2 linked regions of the Streptomyces liliifuscus genome follow. The protein of the gene in region 1 interacts with the protein of each later gene in a pairwise test. Links are inferred from orthologs where the notes say so. Each region holds a gene or a part of one and is shown in the gene's direction. Other genes may lie near its edges.

Region 1 (8,840 bases):
CGCGCTGGCCGACGTCGAACGCTATCCGCGCTGGTGGCCGCAGGTGCGCGAGGTGACGCCTCTCGACGCGAGCAGCGGCGTCCTGCGCATCCGCTCGGTGCTGCCGTACGACCTGGTGTTCACCGGGCGCGAGGTGAGGCGCGATCCGGCGGCCGGGGTCCTGGAGATCGTGATGACCGGCGACGTGGACGGCTGGGCGCGGTGGACCCTCGCCACCGAAGGGACCGGCACCCGCGCCCGCTACGACCAGGAGGTCCAGGTGACCAAGCCGCTGCTGAGGCGGCTCGCCGTGCCCGGACGGGCCGCGTTCCGCGCCAACCACGCGCTGATGATGCGGGCCGGACGGAAGGGCCTGGTCGCGTACCTTCGCGGCACCCCTTCGCGCGAACCGTGAAGCGGTTTGAAGGAAACGCGAGGAGACCTGTATTGTTCAGTGCGTTCCCGGGCGATTAGCTCAGTGGGAGAGCGCTTCGTTCACACCGAAGAGGTCACTGGTTCGAACCCAGTATCGCCCACCGGGAAAGGCCGGTCCGTCACAGACGGACCGGCTTTTTTGTTCGCTGCCGACGGGTTGCGGCTCAGGCCGCCGCCGACAGTTCGGGGCGCAGCGGCCACGCAGGATCGACCGCCTCCTCCGTGCCGCTGCGCGCGAACCACGCCTGGAGGCCGCGCGCCTGGGCCGCGTGCCAGACGGCCTGCAGCGTGTGCAGCTCGGCCGCCGAGAGCCGTTCGAGACGCGTCGCGAAACGGCGCCCGACCGCCCTTACGACCTCCAGCGAGGCCTGTGCGTCGGCCGCCGCGTCATGTGCTCCCGTCAGCTCCACGCCGTAGTGCGCGCAGAGGTCCGTGAGCGTGCGGCGGCCCTTGCGGTAGCGGTCCAGGTGTTTGTCGAGGACCCGCGGGTCGAGGACGCGCAACGGCACGGTCTCGAACCAGTGGTCCAGGGAGGATGCCCGGTGCCTGCGCAACTCCCGGTCCAGGAGCGTCAGATCGAAGGGCGCGTTCATCACCACGAGCGGGCGTCCCGCCGCGCTCTGCTCGGCCAGTTCCCTGACTATCTCGTCCATCACCGGCGACGGCCAGCGGCCGTTGAGCCGGAGATGCTCATCCGTCAGCCCGTGAATCGCCGTGGCCCCCTCGGGCACCGGAACCCCCGGATTCACCAGCCAGCGGCGCACGCGCGGGCGGCTTCCGGGAGCGTCCTGGACGACGACGGCGGCCGACACGATCCGGTCGGTCTCCACGTCCACACCCGTCGTCTCGGTGTCGAACGCGGTCAAGGGGCCCTCGTACCAGCACGTCATACGCACACAACTCCTCGTTCACCTTCGGCAGTTGACGCGCCGTCCCCTGCCCTTTTTGTGATACCCGGGCTGTTTGCGCCGTACGCCGGAAGGAGACAACAGAGGTACGGGTCTTTGCAGTTCAGCGGCCCGCAGCGGGGATTCACCTGATTCGGAAGGCTGTTGGACATGGCGCTCGCGCAGCCCGAGCAGGGCGGGCTGCTGCCCCAGAGGACGGCACCGCATCGCGGCTCACTGGCCACCACGGCGTGCATGGAGACACTGCAGGTCGGTTATCTGCACGCGGTCGCGGCGGCCGCGGGCTGTTCCCTGTCCCAGCCCTTTCCGGACAACGGCATCGACTGGCACGTCAGCCACAGCGCCCCCGGGCACACGGTCGACGACGAAGTCACCATCAAGGTGCAGCTCAAGTGCACGTACCAGATCCCGCCGAACCCGCCGGGCCCTGCCTTCTCCTTCACGCTCGACAACGCCCACCTGGAGAAGCTGGCCCGCACCCCGGTCTCGGTGCACAAAATACTGGTCGTGATGCTGGTGCCCAGATCGCAGGACGACTGGCTGCGCGCCGGCCACGACCGCCTCGATCTGCGGCACTGCTGCTACTGGATCAACCTCGCCGGACACCGGATCACCGGCCGGCGCAGGACCACCGTGCGGATTCCGACCTCTCGCGTCTTCGACGACCGCGCGCTCTGCGAGATCATGACGCGGGTCGGAACGGGAGGCAGACCGTGACGCACCGCCCCACAGACGAGCCCCTACGCCCCGTCAGGCCCCACCCCGTCGAGACCCCGGGGCTCTGGGACCAGCCACCCCGGCCCGACCAGGTCGACCCGGCCGTCCTCGGTGCGCTCCTGCACCGGCACGGCTGGCAGCGCCGCGGCGGAGCCCCCGGACGGTACGGCCGCTGGACCCCACCAGGGCCCGGCGGCTCCGGCACCAGCCTGCTGGTACCGGAGAGCCGGGCCTTCCCCGACAGCGAGGACCTTCTCGCCGAAGCCCTCGTCGCGCTGTCCCGCAGCGCCTCGCCCTCCGCCCGTGACGTCCTGGTCGGCCTCGCCGTGCCCAGCGACGAGATCCGCTGGTGGCGCGATGTACCGACGGGTCCCGTCGGCGTCTCGCCGTGGACCGTCGAGGAACAACTGCGCACGGCGGCACGGCAGATGCTCCTCGCGGGCGCCCTCGCCGCGCGTGCGCGGGCCGGCTACTACGGCGCCCGCCACCGCAGGCCCGCCGCCGCGTCCCTGGAGAACGTGCTCGTCGGAGCCGCCCCCGGCGGCCGGCAGCTCACCGCCTTCGTGCCGGTCGCCACCGGCCGGCCGCTCGCCGTCCGCCTTCACCAGGCGTTGTACGCGGCCCGCGAGGCCATCGACTACAAGCGCGCGACCGGTGGCATGGACGCCTTCGACGGGGCCGTCGAGGCGGGCGTGAGCCATGAGCTCACCGAGGCGTTGGCGTCCCTGGTGCGCGGCACCGAGGGTGCCCGGATCGCCGTCGAGTGGGCGCCCGCGGCCGGTGTGCCCGAAGGGTGTGCCACGCCCGCCGAACCCGTCGAGTTCTCGCCCGGCGACCTGCCCGCGCTCCGCGAGGCCGGCGCCCGCTATCTGCGCGAGGAACCCTCCGTGCCCGTGCGCGTCACCGGAGCCGTGGTGCGGATGCGCAGGTCGGGACCGCGCGGCGAGGGGAGCGTACGGCTGCGGGTCATCGCCGGGGCCGAGGTCCCGCACGTACGGATGATGCTCGACGAGGAGTCGTACCGGATAGCGGGGCACGCCCATCTCGTCGGGCTGCCGGTGCGGGTGCACGGGCGGCTGGAGAGCCGGGGCGGATTCCGGCGGCTGACCGGGGCGTCCGGGGTGGCACCCGTGCAGGTCGACGAGGCGGAGCGGGACCGGCTGATGAAGTCGCTGCAGGAGAACCTCGACTTCTTCGAGGAGGCGTGCAGCGGGGACTGACGTTCCCCGCGGAAGCGTGCAGCGCGCGTGGGACGGCGGAGGGCGGGGGAGAGGGAACCGTTTCGCGAGGGGTGCCCCGGGCTCGGTACGATCGCCCTTGTATTACGCGTGCACCAGACGACCGCGCGCGTTTCCCTTCAGGCAGGAGAGTCCGGTGTCAGACGTCCGTGTGATCATCCAACGCGATTCCGAGCGGGAAGAGCGCGTGGTGACGACGGGCACTACGGCGGCCGAGCTCTTCGCCGGTGAGCGCACCATCGTCGCGGCCCGTGTGGCGGGCGAGCTCAAGGACCTCGCGTACGAGGTGAAGGACGGCGAGACCGTCGAGAGCGTGGAGATCTCCTCCGAGGACGGTCTCAACATCCTGCGCCACTCCACGGCGCACGTCATGGCGCAGGCCGTGCAGGAGCTGTTCCCCGAGGCCAAGCTGGGCATCGGCCCGCCGGTCAAGGACGGTTTCTACTACGACTTCGACGTGGAGAAGCCCTTCACGCCCGAGGATCTCAAGGCCATCGAGAAGAAGATGCAGGAGATCCAGAAGCGGGGGCAGCGCTTCTCCCGCCGTGTGGTCACCGACGAGGCCGCCCGTGAGGAGCTGGCCTCGGAGCCGTACAAGCTGGAACTGATCGGCATCAAGGGCTCCGCGTCGACCGACGACGGCGCGGACGTCGAGGTCGGCGGCGGCGAGCTGACGATCTACGACAACCTCGACGCCAAGACCGGTGACCTGTGCTGGAAGGACCTCTGCCGCGGTCCGCACCTGCCGACCACCCGGAACATCCCGGCGTTCAAGCTGATGCGCAACGCCGCCGCCTACTGGCGCGGCAGCGAGAAGAACCCGATGCTCCAGCGCATCTACGGCACCGCGTGGCCGTCGAAGGACGAGCTGAAGGCGCACCTGGAGTTCCTCGCCGAGGCCGAGAAGCGCGACCACCGCAAGCTCGGCAGCGAGCTGGACCTGTTCTCCATCCCGGAGCAGATCGGTTCCGGCCTGGCCGTCTTCCACCCCAAGGGCGGCGTCGTCCGCCGGGTCATGGAGGACTACTCGCGGCGCCGCCACGAGGAAGAGGGCTACGAGTTCGTCTACACCCCGCACGCCACCAAGGGGAAGCTCTTCGAGACCTCGGGCCACCTGGACTGGTACGCCGACGGCATGTACCCGCCCATGCAGCTCGACGAGGGCGTGGACTACTACCTCAAGCCCATGAACTGCCCGATGCACAACCTGATCTTCGACGCGCGTGGCCGTTCCTACCGTGAACTGCCGCTGCGCCTCTTCGAGTTCGGGACCGTGTACCGGTACGAGAAGTCGGGCGTCGTGCACGGTCTGACCCGTGCCCGGGGCTTCACGCAGGACGACGCGCACATCTACTGCACCAAGGAGCAGATGGCGGAGGAGCTCGACAAGACGCTCACCTTCGTCCTCGGCCTGCTGCGGGACTATGGTCTGACCGACTTCTACCTGGAGCTGTCCACCAAGGACCCGGAGAAGTTCGTCGGCTCCGACGAGATCTGGGAGGAGGCCACCGAGACGCTGCGGCAGGTGGCCGAGAAGCAAGGTCTCCCGCTGGTCCCGGACCCGGGCGGCGCCGCGTTCTACGGCCCGAAGATCTCCGTCCAGACCAAGGACGCGATCGGTCGCACCTGGCAGATGTCGACCGTGCAGCTCGACTTCAACCTGCCCGAGCGGTTCGACCTGGAGTACACGGGCCCCGACGGCACCAAGCAGCGGCCGGTGATGATCCACCGAGCGCTGTTCGGGTCGATCGAGCGCTTCTTCGCGGTCCTCCTCGAGCACTACGCGGGCGCGTTCCCGGCATGGCTGGCGCCCGTCCAGGCGGTCGGCATCCCGATCGGCGACGCGCACGTGGACTACCTGCACAAGTTCGCCGCCGACGCGAAGAAGAAGGGGCTGCGGGTCGAGGTCGACTCGTCCTCGGACCGTATGCAGAAGAAGATCCGCAACGCCCAGAAGCAGAAGGTGCCGTTCATGGTCATCGCGGGCGACGAGGACATGGCCAACGGCGCCGTCTCCTTCCGCTACCGCGACGGCTCCCAGGAGAACGGCATCCCGCTCGACGAGGCCATCGCGAAGATCGCGAAGACGGTCGAGGAGCGGGTACAGGTCTGATCGCGGACGCGGGCCCGATCCCCGCACGCGAGCGCCCGGCCCTACGGTCCCGAAGGCGCCCGGAGGCCCCCGGAGAGCTCAGCTTTCCGGGGGCCTCTCGTCGTGCCGCGCGGGGGCCGCCGCCGGACGCTCGTACGGCACGGGGGCTGCTGCCCGGCGCTCGTCCTCGCTGGAGAAGACCTGCAGCAGCCACGCCGAGAACGACCCGGTCACCGCGCCGAGCAGCGCGAGCCCGCAGGCCATCAGGCCCACCGCGATCACGCGTCCGGCGGCCGTCACGGGAGTCACGTCGCCGTATCCCACGGTCGCGAGCGTGGCGCAGGTCCACCACACCGCGTCGCCGAAGGTACGGATCGTCGCGCCCGGTGCCGCGTGCTCCTGCTGGTACACGGCGAGCGCGCCCGCGAAGCCGAGCAGGGCCACCGAGAGACCCGCGTACGTGATCACGCGCGCGTGCAGAGTGAGCCGCGGGCGTCCCTGCCGGCGCTGGACGGCCTCGTAGACCCTGACCACGCGCAGGGGGCGCAGGAGGGGCAGGGCCAGGACGATCGTGTCCAGCCAGTGCGTCCGTACGAAGCGGTGGCCCTGGCCACTGAGCCGCCAGCGGACGGCGTAGTCGACGGCGAACACCGCCCAGCTCGCCAGGGTCACCGCGAGACACAGGTCCCGCCACGGCCCGGGCAGGCCGTGGGCGAGGACATGGATCGCGTACGCGGTGAGGAACAGTACCGAGGCCACGGCGAGCGGGACCTCGGCGCGGTGTTCCCAGCGGGCCGTGCGGCTGTCGTCGTCCATCGGCTCAGCTTGGCCGGAGGCCCTTTCACGTGGTACCCGGCGACACGCCGCGAACGGGCGAAGCCATATGCTGCACCACATGACGAGTGAGCCGGAGCAGCAGATCGGAGTCGGCACACAGGACGCGTTCCAGCGCCTGTGGACGCCCCACCGGATGGCGTACATCCAGGGCGAGAACAAGCCCACCGGTCCCGGGGCCGACGACGGCTGCCCCTTCTGCTCGATCCCGGCCAAGTCCGACGAGGACGGGCTCGTGATCAAGCGTGGCGAGCAGGTCTACGCGGTGCTCAACCTGTACCCGTACAACGGCGGGCACCTGATGGTCGTGCCCTACCGGCATGTCGCGGACTACACCGACCTGACCGTCCCGGAGACCGCCGAGCTGGGCGAGCTGACGAAGCAGGCGATGACCGCGCTGCGGGCCGCCTCCGGTGCGCACGGGTTCAACATCGGGATGAACCAGGGCACGGTCGCGGGCGCCGGGATCGCCGCCCACCTGCATCAGCACATCGTGCCCCGCTGGGGCGGCGACACCAATTTCATGCCGGTGGTCGGCCACACGCGGGTGCTGCCCCAACTGCTGGCGGACACGAGGAAGATGCTCGCGGAAGCCTGGCCGACGGCCTGAGCCCCCTCAAGGGGCGCGGGGAACTGCGCGCCCAGCCCCCACGACCCGCACAACACAACGCACCCGACCCGCCGAACCGCCGGGGGCTCACGCGTCGTAGACGTCTGCCTTCCTTGGTGACGCGTCCTGGATCGCCGTGCTCAGGAACGACGAGCGGTTGCCGAACTTCTCCGTGTTGACGCCGTTCTCCTTGAGGACCTTGATGGACGCCGCGTGCACCACGCGCAGGACGGGCGTGGCGGCCCGCAGCGCGTCGTCGGCCATGAAGCGGTGCCGCCAGGGCTGATCGGCCCACGCGTGCCGCAGGCCGAACGGCTCCGGGAGCGCCAGGCTGCCGCCGAGCCAGTTGAGCAGCGGCGGGTACCAGGTGATCGGGGCGCGCACCGCGAGGCGCACCACCTCGTCGGTCTCGACGAGCGGCAGCTTCTTGGAGCGGGTCTCCCAGGGCTTGAAGGACTTCGCGATCTGCTTCGTCTTCGCCGAGGGCTTGGTCGTGAACAGCGGGTGCACGGGTCCGAGCGCGTGGCCGGTGACCTCGATGCGCAGGGTCTCGTGCAGCACGGTCACCGTGATCAGCATGGTGATGACCAACTGGCCGTCCCAGAGCGTCCACTGGATGCCGAGGTAGTGCCGGTCGCCGCTGCCGAACTGCTGCTTGTTGCAGATGTCCTGGATGGCGTGGTTCTTCACCTGGTACGCGTCCACGTCCGTACCGCCCGGCCGGGACACCGAACCCGCGTTCTCCCCGATGGGGGTGACCACCCAGTGCTTTATCGAAGGGCGCGGGAAGCCACCGGTGTTGAGCGGGCCGCGCTCCAGCATGCGCAGTTGGTCGTGGATCGACCGGATGACGTCCCAGCTGCGGAAGGGGTGGATCTCCTTGCTCTCGTCGAGCGGCACGAGATCCTCGGCGAGCTGCCAGCTGCCCCAGCGCGTGCCCATGCCGAGTATGCCCTTGGGGCCCGCGTAGAAGACGGAGTTGGACTGCTGCTCGGCGCTCAGCTTGGCCAGGTTCTGGCGCAGCGACTCCGCGGCCGTCTCGCCGGGGCTGCCGGGCACCGCCTCGGGGATCTTGGCCCCCACACCGCCGCCCGAAAGCAGGCCCTCCCAGCGGGCGCGCAGGTCCTTGGCCGTGCGCTCGCAGATCTGCTGGGCCCAGAACCAGCCGACGACCGGCATGACGATCGCCGCGCGTGCGTACCAGGCCCAGAAGCCGCCGAACGGCAGCCGGAGCAGGAAGATCACGGCGAGCGCGCCGAAGGCGATGAGGAGGGTGGTGGCGAGGGCGGAGGCGCGCTTGTCCTCACGCTTGGCGATCATCGTGCGGATCTGGAAGACCAGCAGCCAGGCGATGAGCCCGGGCAGGAAGATCAGCCCGCACAGCACCGTCACCGCCGTCAGCCAGTTGTCGCGCTCCCGGCGGATGCGGTTCGCCGCCAGGCAGTGCTCGACGACGACCTGGGGTTCGGTGCCGAACGACTGGATGAGCGCGCCGCGGCCGCTGCCGAGCATCCGGTCGTGCACGGCCCGCGAGAACGCCTCGCCCAGATTGGGCACGAAGAGCTTGAGCTTGCCCGCCTTGACCGTCGACTTGTGCCATTCGTTGTTGGCCTTGAGGATCTCCCCGACCTCGTTGTCCCGGTACGCCGCCGAGGCCAGGGCGAAGGTCGCCGCCGTCTGGCCTGCGGCACCCGAGAGCGGGACCTGTGCCCCGGGCCTGAAATCGAATCCCTCGTCCGCCACTGCCGCCCCCATCGCCGCCATGCTCCGCTGCTGCGGCTTTTCCCGACTTCCGTGCTCCGCACACCTGTTGATCAGGTCATCGTCTTGATCAGGTTCTCAGAGTATCCGCCGGGACCGACATCCGTCGGCGGACAGCACAAGCTGCCCGCCGACCCGGAGGGGTGATCGACCGGTGTTTCAACTAGGTGTTTCCCTGCGCCTGTTCGCGGATCTTCTCCGCCAACTGCGCCGGCATCGGCTCGTGTCGGGCGTATGTGCGGTTGAAGCGCGCGGTGCCGTGCGAG
Region 2 (8,599 bases), 2.4 Mb from region 1 along the record:
GCCGAGACGGCCCGGGCCCTCGGTGTCGAGCCCGGCGACCGCGTGCCGCTGGAGAAGGCCCGCGAGACCGTCCTGGAGCTGCGCTCCGGCAAGGGCATGGTGCTCGACCCGGAGGACCACGACACCTGGTCGGCCGGCTCGTTCTTCACCAACCCGATCCTCACCCACGAGGAGTTCGCCGTGTTCCACGCGCGCGTGGAGGAGCGCCTGGGTGACGGCGTGCTCCCACCCGCGTACCCGGCGGGCGACGGGCACACCAAGACCTCCGCGGCCTGGCTGATCGACAAGTCCGGCTTCACCAAGGGCTACGGCACCGGCCCCGCCCGCATCTCCACCAAGCACACCCTGGCCCTCACCAACCGCGGCGAGGCCACCACGGAGGACCTCCTCGCGCTCGCCCGCGAGGTCGTCGCGGGCGTCCACGCCGCCTTCGGGATCACGCTCGTCAACGAACCGGTGACGGTCGGCGTCAGCCTCTGAGGCACCCCCCGGGGTGCGCCCGCCGCCCCCGAGCGCGGCGGCGGGATATTTCGCTTGCCGGTCGCCCGGCCCGGCGATCACCCTGGGGCCATGAGAGAACTCCTGTGCGGCTGAGGGGCGACGAGTTCCGGCCGAGCGCCGGCCGGTACGCGTTCCGGGTGGTCCAGCCGCGCCCCGCGCTGCGCCACACCACGCTCAGCGACCCCTTGCGGGGCTGGGGCTATCTGGTCGGCGACCACGACGGACTGGCCCGCCTCGCCGCGCTGTTCTCGTTCGCCGCGTACTCCCGGCACACGGTCGTCCACGTCCCGCTGCGCGACAGCGTGCCCAGGACGTACGCGCCCGGAGTGCCGGTCGACCTCGTCCTCGCCCACCGGTCACTGGGCCTGCGGCCCTCCGTGTGGCCGTCGCTGCGCCGCGGGCTGACCCGGGGCACCCCGGGCACCGTCCGCACCGACGAACAGCGCACCGCGGACCACGCCGCGGCCTGGCAGGCGCGCTGGGAGCAACGCTGGGAGCGCCTGGACCCCGTCGACCGGATCCGCCCCGCCGTGCACGCCCGGACACTGTTCCTCTTCGGCGCCCGGGACACCTTCGCCTCGGCGTCCGTCCAGCTGGAGGTCGCGGCCGGCTTCGGCCCGCGCCACAAGAGGGCCGCCAAGGGATACGACGTGCTGGTCACCTCGCTCACGACACACCTGCCCCTGAGCCGGGGACGTCACACGGAACTGGACATCGGCTTCCAGGCGTATCCGCCCTACGCGCACTTCAGGCGACCGGGGCGCTCAGCCAGTCGTCGATCCCGGACAGCAGCTTCGCCTTGATGTCCTGCGGGGCCGCAGAACCCCGTACCGACTGCCGTGCGAGCTCGGCCAGTTCGGCGTCCGTGAAGGCGTGATATTGGCGCGCGATGTCGTATTGGGCCGCCAGCCGCGAGCCGAACAGCAGCGGGTCGTCCGCGCCGAGCGCCAACGGGACCCCCGCCTCGAAGAGCGTGCGCAGGGGGACGTCCTCCGGCTTTTCGTACACGCCGAGAGCGACGTTCGACGCCGGGCAGACCTCACAGGTGATGCCCCGGTCCGCGAGCCGCTTCAGGAGCCACGGGTCCTCGGCCGCCCGCACCCCGTGTCCGATCCGCGAGGCGTGCAGGTCGTCCAGGCAGTCACGGACGGACGCCGGGCCCGTCAGTTCGCCGCCGTGCGGCGCGGCCAGCAGCCCGCCCTCACGCGCGATGGCGAAGGCCCGGTCGAAGTCCCGCGCCATACCGCGCCGCTCGTCGTTGGAGAGCCCGAAGCCGACGATGCCGCGGTCCGCGTACCGCACGGCCAGCCGGGCCAGCGTGCGGGCGTCCAGCGGATGCTTCATCCGGTTCGCGGCCACCAGGACCCGCATCCCGAGCCCGGTCTCGCGCACGGCCGAGTCCACGGCGTCCAGGATGATCTCCAGCGCCGGGATCAGCCCGCCCAGCCGGGGCGCGTACGAGGTCGGGTCGACCTGGATCTCCAGCCACCCCGAGCCGTCCTTGAGGTCCTCCTCGGCGGCCTCCCGCACCAGCCGCTGGATGTCCTCGGGATCTCTGAGGCACGACCGCGCCGCGTCGTACAGCCGCTGGAAGCGGAACCAGCCGCGCTCGTCGGTGGCCCGCAGTTTCGGTGGCTCCCCGCTGGTCAGCGCGTCGGGAAGGTGGATCCCGTGCTTGTCGGCGAGTTCCAGCAGAGTGGTGATTCGCATCGACCCGGTGAAATGCAGGTGCAGATGAGCTTTGGGCAGCTCAGAGACCTCACGTACGTGCTCCATTCCAGGATCCTGCCGTACGCCGAGTCCGTATCGGTAGCGCTTTCCCTGAACGTGGTCTTGCTCGCACTGAGACACGAACCAGGACACGAAGAAGCGGGCCGCCTCCCTGGGAGGCGGCCCGCTTCTTACCCCACTCACGGTGAGGAGGTTCAGTCCTTGGCCTCGGACAGCAGCTTCTGGATCCGCGAGACGCCCTCGACGAGGTCCTCGTCACCCAGCGCGTACGAGAGCCGGAGATAGCCCGGCGTGCCGAAAGCCTCGCCCGGGACGACCGCGACCTCGGCCTCCTCCAGGATCAGCGCGGCCAGCTCGACGGAGTTCTGCGGGCGCTTGCCGCGGATCTCCTTGCCGATGAGGGCCTTCACCGAGGGGTACGCGTAGAAGGCGCCCTCGGGCTCCGGGCAGAGCACGCCGTCGATCTCGTTGAGCATCCGCACAATGGTCTTGCGGCGGCGGTCGAAGGCCTCGCGCATCTCGGCGACGGCCGTCAGGTCGCCGGAGACGGCGGCGATGGCGGCGGCCTGGGCGACGTTCGACACGTTCGACGTGGCGTGCGACTGGAGGTTCGTCGCGGCCTTCACCACGTCCTTCGGGCCGATGATCCACCCGACACGCCAGCCGGTCATCGCGTATGTCTTCGCGACGCCGTTGACCACGATGCACTTGTCGCGCAGCTCCGGCAGGACCGCCGGGAGGGAGGTGAACTTCGCGTCCCCGTAGACCAGGTGTTCGTAGATCTCGTCCGTCAGCACCCACAGACCGTGCTCGACGGCCCAGCGGCCGATGGCCTCGGTGTCCTCGGCGCTGTAGACCGCACCCGTCGGGTTGGACGGCGACACGAAGAGGACGACCTTCGTCTTCTCCGTACGGGCCGCCTCCAGCTGCTCGACCGAGACGCGGTAGCCGGTCGTCTCGTCCGCGACGACCTCGACCGGGACACCGCCGGCGAGACGGATCGACTCCGGGTACGTCGTCCAGTAGGGCGCCGGGACGATGACCTCGTCGCCCGGGTCGAGGATCGCGGCGAACGCCTCGTAGATGGCCTGCTTGCCGCCGTTGGTCACCAGGACCTGGGAGGCGTCAACCTCGTAGCCGGAATCGCGCAGCGTCTTGGCGACGATCGCAGCCTTCAGCTCGGGAAGGCCGCCGGCCGGCGTGTACCGGTGGTACTTCGGGTTCTTGCAGGCCTCGATGGCGGCCTCGACGATGTAGCCCGGGGTCGGGAAGTCGGGCTCACCGGCGCCGAAGCCGATCACCGGACGTCCTGCGGCCTTGAGGGCCTTGGCCTTGGCGTCCACGGCGAGGGTGGCGGACTCGGAGATCGCACCGACCCGGGCGGAGACCCGGCGCTCGGTGGGAGGGGTTGCAGCGCTCATGGGCCCATCGTTCCAGACACGAAACCTCTCCGGCACACGGGTTTCACAGACTGAGCACCGGCCGACAAAGTCCTTACGGACACTTTCTGTTCGACGACCGGCCGTCGACCACGTACACTCTCACCTCGTTGGCCTTCACCGGCCGCGCCCACCCGGTGCACACCGAGCACCCGGGCGGATGCGGTACGTTGTTGGGGAAACAAAGGGTCGTAGCTCAATTGGTAGAGCACTGGTCTCCAAAACCAGCGGTTGGGGGTTCAAGTCCCTCCGGCCCTGCTACACACTCCTTTCGCCAGGATGTGTGCGCATGTACGTACTGCATTGCACCGCCGTGCGGCTCATACCCGGGCGCGGCACGGCCACGACCCGGAATCAGGTGAGGACGAGTGACGGACGCCGTGGGCTCCATCGACATGCCTGATGCCCAGGATGAGGCGCCGGAGTCCCAGAAGAAGGGCCGCAAGGGCGGTAAGCGTGCCAAGAAGGGCCCGCTGAAGCGCCTTGCCCTCTTCTACCGCCAGATCGTCGCGGAACTCCGCAAGGTAGTCTGGCCGACCCGGAATCAGCTGACGACGTACACCACAGTGGTGATTGTGTTCGTGGTCATCATGATCGGTCTGGTGACTCTGATTGACTTCGGACTCGACAAGGCCGCCAAGTACGTATTCGGCTGAGCCAAGCGCGAAGGGCGCCGTACCCGGCGCCCGCTTTCGCGTGTTCCACCCCCATGATCCAGGAAGAAGCAGCCACCGTGTCTGACCCGAACCTGAACGACGCCGGCGAGTCGGTCGAGTCCGTTGACGACGAGCTCGACATCGTCGAGGGCGCGGACGTCGAGGACGAGGTCGAGGCTGCCGACGCCGAGGCCGGCGAGGCCGCCGAAGAGGCTGCCCTGCACGTCGAGGACGAGTCCGGTGAGGACGTCGAGGCCGACGTGGACGTCGACGAGCCGGCCGTCTCCGACGAGGCCGAAGAAGCCGAGAAGCTCGAAGAGCCCGAAGAAGAGGCCGAGCCGGTCGACCCCGTCGTGGCCCTCCGCGAGGAGCTCCGCAGGCTGCCCGGCGAGTGGTACGTCATCCACACGTACGCGGGTTACGAGAACCGCGTGAAGACGAACCTCGAACAGCGTGCCGTCTCCCTGAACGTCGAGGACTTCATCTTCGCGGCCGAGGTGCCGCAGGAAGAGGTCGCGCAGATCAAGAACGGCGAGCGCAAGACCGTCCGTCAGAACAAGCTCCCCGGCTACGTGCTGGTGCGCATGGACCTGACGAACGAGTCCTGGGGCGTCGTCCGCAACACCCCCGGAGTCACCGGCTTCGTGGGCAACGCGTACGACCCGTACCCGCTGACGCTGGACGAGATCGTCAAGATGCTCGCCCCAGAGGCCGAGGAGAAGGCCGCCCGCGAGGCCGCCGAGGCCGAGGGCAAGCCGGCTCCGTCCCGCAAGCTCGAGGTCCAGGTGCTGGACTTCGAGGTGGGCGACTCGGTCACCGTCACCGACGGCCCGTTCGCGACGCTGCAGGCGACCATCAACGAGATCAACGCCGACTCGAAGAAGGTCAAGGGCCTCGTCGAGATCTTCGGCCGCGAGACCCCGGTCGAGCTGAGCTTCGACCAGATCCAGAAGAACTGACCCCTCGCGGGACGATCTTCCGGAACACACGCCTCCGACCAGGTCAGACGGGCCTTCACAGCCTGTCTGACCTGCTCGGTTTTTGGCCGCACACAGATACCCGTTATCGTTGTGCGGTATGCCTCCGTCCGGATGATCCGGATCGGCGGCTGAAAACTCTCACTAGGACCCGGAGAGAGCAATGCCTCCCAAGAAGAAGAAGGTCACGGGGCTCATCAAGCTCCAGATCCAGGCCGGTGCGGCCAACCCGGCGCCGCCGGTCGGCCCCGCACTGGGCCAGCACGGCGTCAACATCATGGAGTTCTGCAAGGCCTACAACGCCGCGACCGAGTCGCAGCGTGGCTGGGTGATCCCGGTGGAGATCACGGTCTACGAAGACCGCTCCTTCACCTTCATCACCAAGACCCCGCCGGCCGCGAAGATGATCCTCAAGGCCGCGGGCGTGGAGAAGGGCTCCGGCGAGCCGCACAAGACCAAGGTCGCCAAGATCACCCAGGCGCAGGTCCGCGAGATCGCCACCACGAAGATGCCCGACCTGAACGCCAACGACCTGGACGCCGCGTCGAAGATCATCGCCGGCACCGCCCGTTCCATGGGCATCACGGTCGAGGGCTGACCTCCACCCCGTAGGAAAGACCGTGGCAGGGCCTGCTCGGCCCACACCACGACTCCTCAGAACACACAGGAGCAGTAGTGAGCAAGCGCAGCAAGTCTCTCCGCGCTGCGGACGCCAAGATCGACCGGGACAAGCAGTACGCCCCGCTCGAGGCCGTCCGTCTCGCCAAGGAGACCTCCACGAGCAAGTTCGACGGCACCGTCGAGGTCGCCTTCCGCCTGGGTGTCGACCCGCGCAAGGCCGACCAGATGGTCCGTGGCACCGTGAACCTCCCGCACGGCACCGGTAAGACCGCCCGGGTCCTGGTCTTCGCGACCGGTGACCGTGCCGAGGCAGCGACCGCCGCGGGCGCCGACATCGTCGGCTCCGACGAACTCATCGACGAGGTGGCGAAGGGCCGTCTGGACTTCGACGCCGTCGTTGCCACCCCGGACCTCATGGGCAAGGTCGGCCGCCTGGGCCGTGTCCTCGGCCCGCGTGGTCTGATGCCGAACCCGAAGACCGGCACCGTGACCCCGGACGTGGCCAAGGCCGTGACCGAGATCAAGGGCGGCAAGATCGAGTTCCGCGTCGACAAGCACTCGAACCTGCACTTCATCATCGGCAAGACCTCGTTCGACGAGACCCAGCTGGTGGAGAACTACGGCGCCGCGCTGGAGGAGATCCTCCGTCTGAAGCCGTCCGCCGCCAAGGGTCGCTACATCCGGAAGGCCGCGATCAGCACCACGATCGGCCCCGGCATCCCGCTCGACCCGAACCGCACCCGCAACCTCCTCGTCGAGGAGGACCCGGCCGCCGTCTGAGCCTGACGCTCACCGGCAGCCGCGTCGCACACGCGATTCCAGGACGGGCCCCGCAACCTTTCGAGGTGCGGGGCCCGTCCCTCTTTGTCAGATGCCCGTTTCCGGACCGGGTGTCAGTGCCCTGCGCTAGCGTGCAAGGCACAGGAATCGCATAGGGGGACGAATGAAGAGCACTGCCGTGCGACGCGCGACTGTCTCGATCGCGATGGCCGCCGCGCTGACGGGGGTCGCGGCCTGTAGCGGCTCGGACTCCGAAGGGGGCTCGGGCGGGAGTTCCGGCGGGGGCGACAAGGCGGCCGGCAAGGCCAAGACGCAGGCGAACCCGATCGTGGCCCTGCGCTCCGTCGAGAAGTCCACCGACAAGGCCGACTCCGCCAAGGTCGAGTCCACCACGACCATGGGCACGATGATGTCCATGGAGGCGGACGGCGCCCTCGGCTGGTCCGACGGCCTCACCGGCACCCTGACGATCACGTACACCGGCGGCACGATGGCCGACCAGATGCGCCAGCTGGGCACCACCTCCATGGAGGCCCGCTATCTGCCGGACGCCTACTACGCGAAGATGGGCGACAAGTTCGCCGAGCAGTCCGGCGGCAAGCACTGGATCAAGTACGCGTACGACGACCTGGCGGACCTCGCCGGCGGATCGGGCGCGTACATGAAGGACCAGATGCAGAACACCACGCCGAACCAGTCGGTGAAGCTCCTGCTGGCCTCCGGGGACGTCAAGAAGGTCGGCGAGGAGAAGGTGCGCGGCGAGAACACCACGCACTACTCGGGCACGGTCGACGTGGCGGACCTCGCGGGTGAGAGCTCGAACCTCACCGCGGACCAACTGGCCGACATGAAGCGCCAGCTGGAACAGGCCGGAGTCACCACCGAGACCATCGACATATGGGTCAACGACGAGGATCTGCTGGTCAAGAAGGTCGAGAAGGGCGAGCTGGCGACCGGCTCGATGTCCTCGACGGCGTTCTACAGCGACTACGGCGTGAAGGTCTCCACCGAGGAGCCCCCGGCCGGTGACACCGCCGACTTCAAGGACCTGATGCAGACTCAGCCGGCGGCTTGAGAGCTCTCGTACGGGACACAGGTGGGGGCGCCACCCAGGCGTCCCAGGCGTCCCGGCTGTTCACATGGGCCTCAAGGAACTCGGAGGACTGGCCGAGTCCCTCTGGGATACGCTCGCGCCCTGTCTGTGAGTCGCTCATCTGTTCCTTGGGGGGAACCATGAAGTTTTCTGTGCGCGGATCCGTGCGTCGTAGGACGACCGGTGCGGCACTCGCCGCGCTGGTGCTCGCCGGGGGTGCCGTCGGCTGTTCGAAGGACAGCGCGAGCCAGGAGTCGCCGAAGATGACGCCCGCCGCGGCCGTGGCCAAGGCGGCGAAGAACACGGAGGACATCACCTCCATCAGCTACCGGATGACCGGCAGGACCCCTGAGGAGGGGCGCGTCAAGGCCGATGCCCAGATGCGCATGAAGCCCGACGTCGCCATGAGCATGAAGATGACCGCCCTCGACCAGGGCGCGGACGGCACCGCCGAGATCCGCCTCGTCGACAAGGCGATGTACATAGGCGGCGGCGCCGCGGCCGCCAAGGAGATGGACGGCAAGAGCTGGATCAAGTTCGACCTGTCCACGCTGGGCGACGACGCGCTGGGGGGCGCGGCTCCGGGCGCCGGTACGGCCGACAAGAACCCGGCCCAGGAGTCCACCTTCCTCACCGGCTCCAAGGACGTGAAGAAGGTCGGCACCGAGAAGGTCGACGGCGTCGAGACCACGCACTACAAGGGCACCGTCACCCTCGACGAGTTCCGCAAGTCCCTCAAGGACGAGAGCAAGGCCACCCGCGAGCAGCGGGAGAAGAGCCTTGAGCAGTACGAGAAGATGG

Evidence for each region.
Region 2: the proteins of thrS (region 1) and rplA interact in binary tests that used the Escherichia coli proteins (3 or more experiments, as listed by UniProt). The link is inferred for Streptomyces liliifuscus from one-to-one orthologs.

What each region holds. Positions count from the first base shown.
Region 1 is NZ_CP066831.1:8,815,908-8,824,747, forward strand. What follows is about bases 2,918-5,901. They hold thrS (threonine--tRNA ligase), read left to right. Parts: upstream 2,918-3,413; coding sequence 3,414-5,390; downstream 5,391-5,901. Other genes in these bases: JEQ17_RS38080 (hypothetical protein), read left to right, coding at 2,918-3,259; JEQ17_RS38090 (potassium channel family protein), read right to left, coding at 5,469-5,901. In the rest of the region: JEQ17_RS38060 (SRPBCC family protein), read left to right, coding at 1-394; JEQ17_RS38070 (3'-5' exonuclease), read right to left, coding at 579-1,304; JEQ17_RS38075 (DUF4365 domain-containing protein), read left to right, coding at 1,473-2,039; more of JEQ17_RS38080, read left to right, coding at 2,036-2,917; more of JEQ17_RS38090, read right to left, coding at 5,902-6,185; JEQ17_RS38095 (HIT family protein), read left to right, coding at 6,253-6,813; JEQ17_RS38100 (hypothetical protein), read right to left, coding at 6,901-8,568; JEQ17_RS38105 (elongation factor G-like protein EF-G2), read right to left, coding at 8,738-8,840. UniProt on the Escherichia coli protein: Catalyzes the attachment of threonine to tRNA(Thr) in a two-step reaction: L-threonine is first activated by ATP to form Thr-AMP and then transferred to the acceptor end of tRNA(Thr). The rate-limiting step is amino acid activation in the presence of tRNA.
Region 2 is NZ_CP066831.1:6,428,678-6,437,276, forward strand. What follows is about bases 5,100-7,842. They hold rplA (50S ribosomal protein L1), read left to right. Parts: upstream 5,100-5,979; coding sequence 5,980-6,705; downstream 6,706-7,842. Other genes in these bases: nusG (transcription termination/antitermination protein NusG), read left to right, coding at 5,100-5,286; rplK (50S ribosomal protein L11), read left to right, coding at 5,468-5,902; JEQ17_RS27790 (hypothetical protein), read left to right, coding at 6,869-7,780. Also shown: JEQ17_RS27745 (UDP-N-acetylmuramate dehydrogenase), read left to right, coding at 1-480; JEQ17_RS27750 (hypothetical protein), read left to right, coding at 585-1,304; JEQ17_RS27755 (adenosine deaminase), read right to left, coding at 1,249-2,277; JEQ17_RS27760 (pyridoxal phosphate-dependent aminotransferase), read right to left, coding at 2,427-3,653; preprotein translocase subunit SecE, read left to right, coding at 4,040-4,327; more of nusG, read left to right, coding at 4,405-5,099; JEQ17_RS27795 (DUF1396 domain-containing protein), read left to right, coding at 7,939-8,599. UniProt on the Escherichia coli protein: One of the primary rRNA binding proteins, it binds very close to the 3'-end of the 23S rRNA. Forms part of the L1 stalk. It is often not seen in high-resolution crystal structures, but can be seen in cryo_EM and 3D reconstruction models.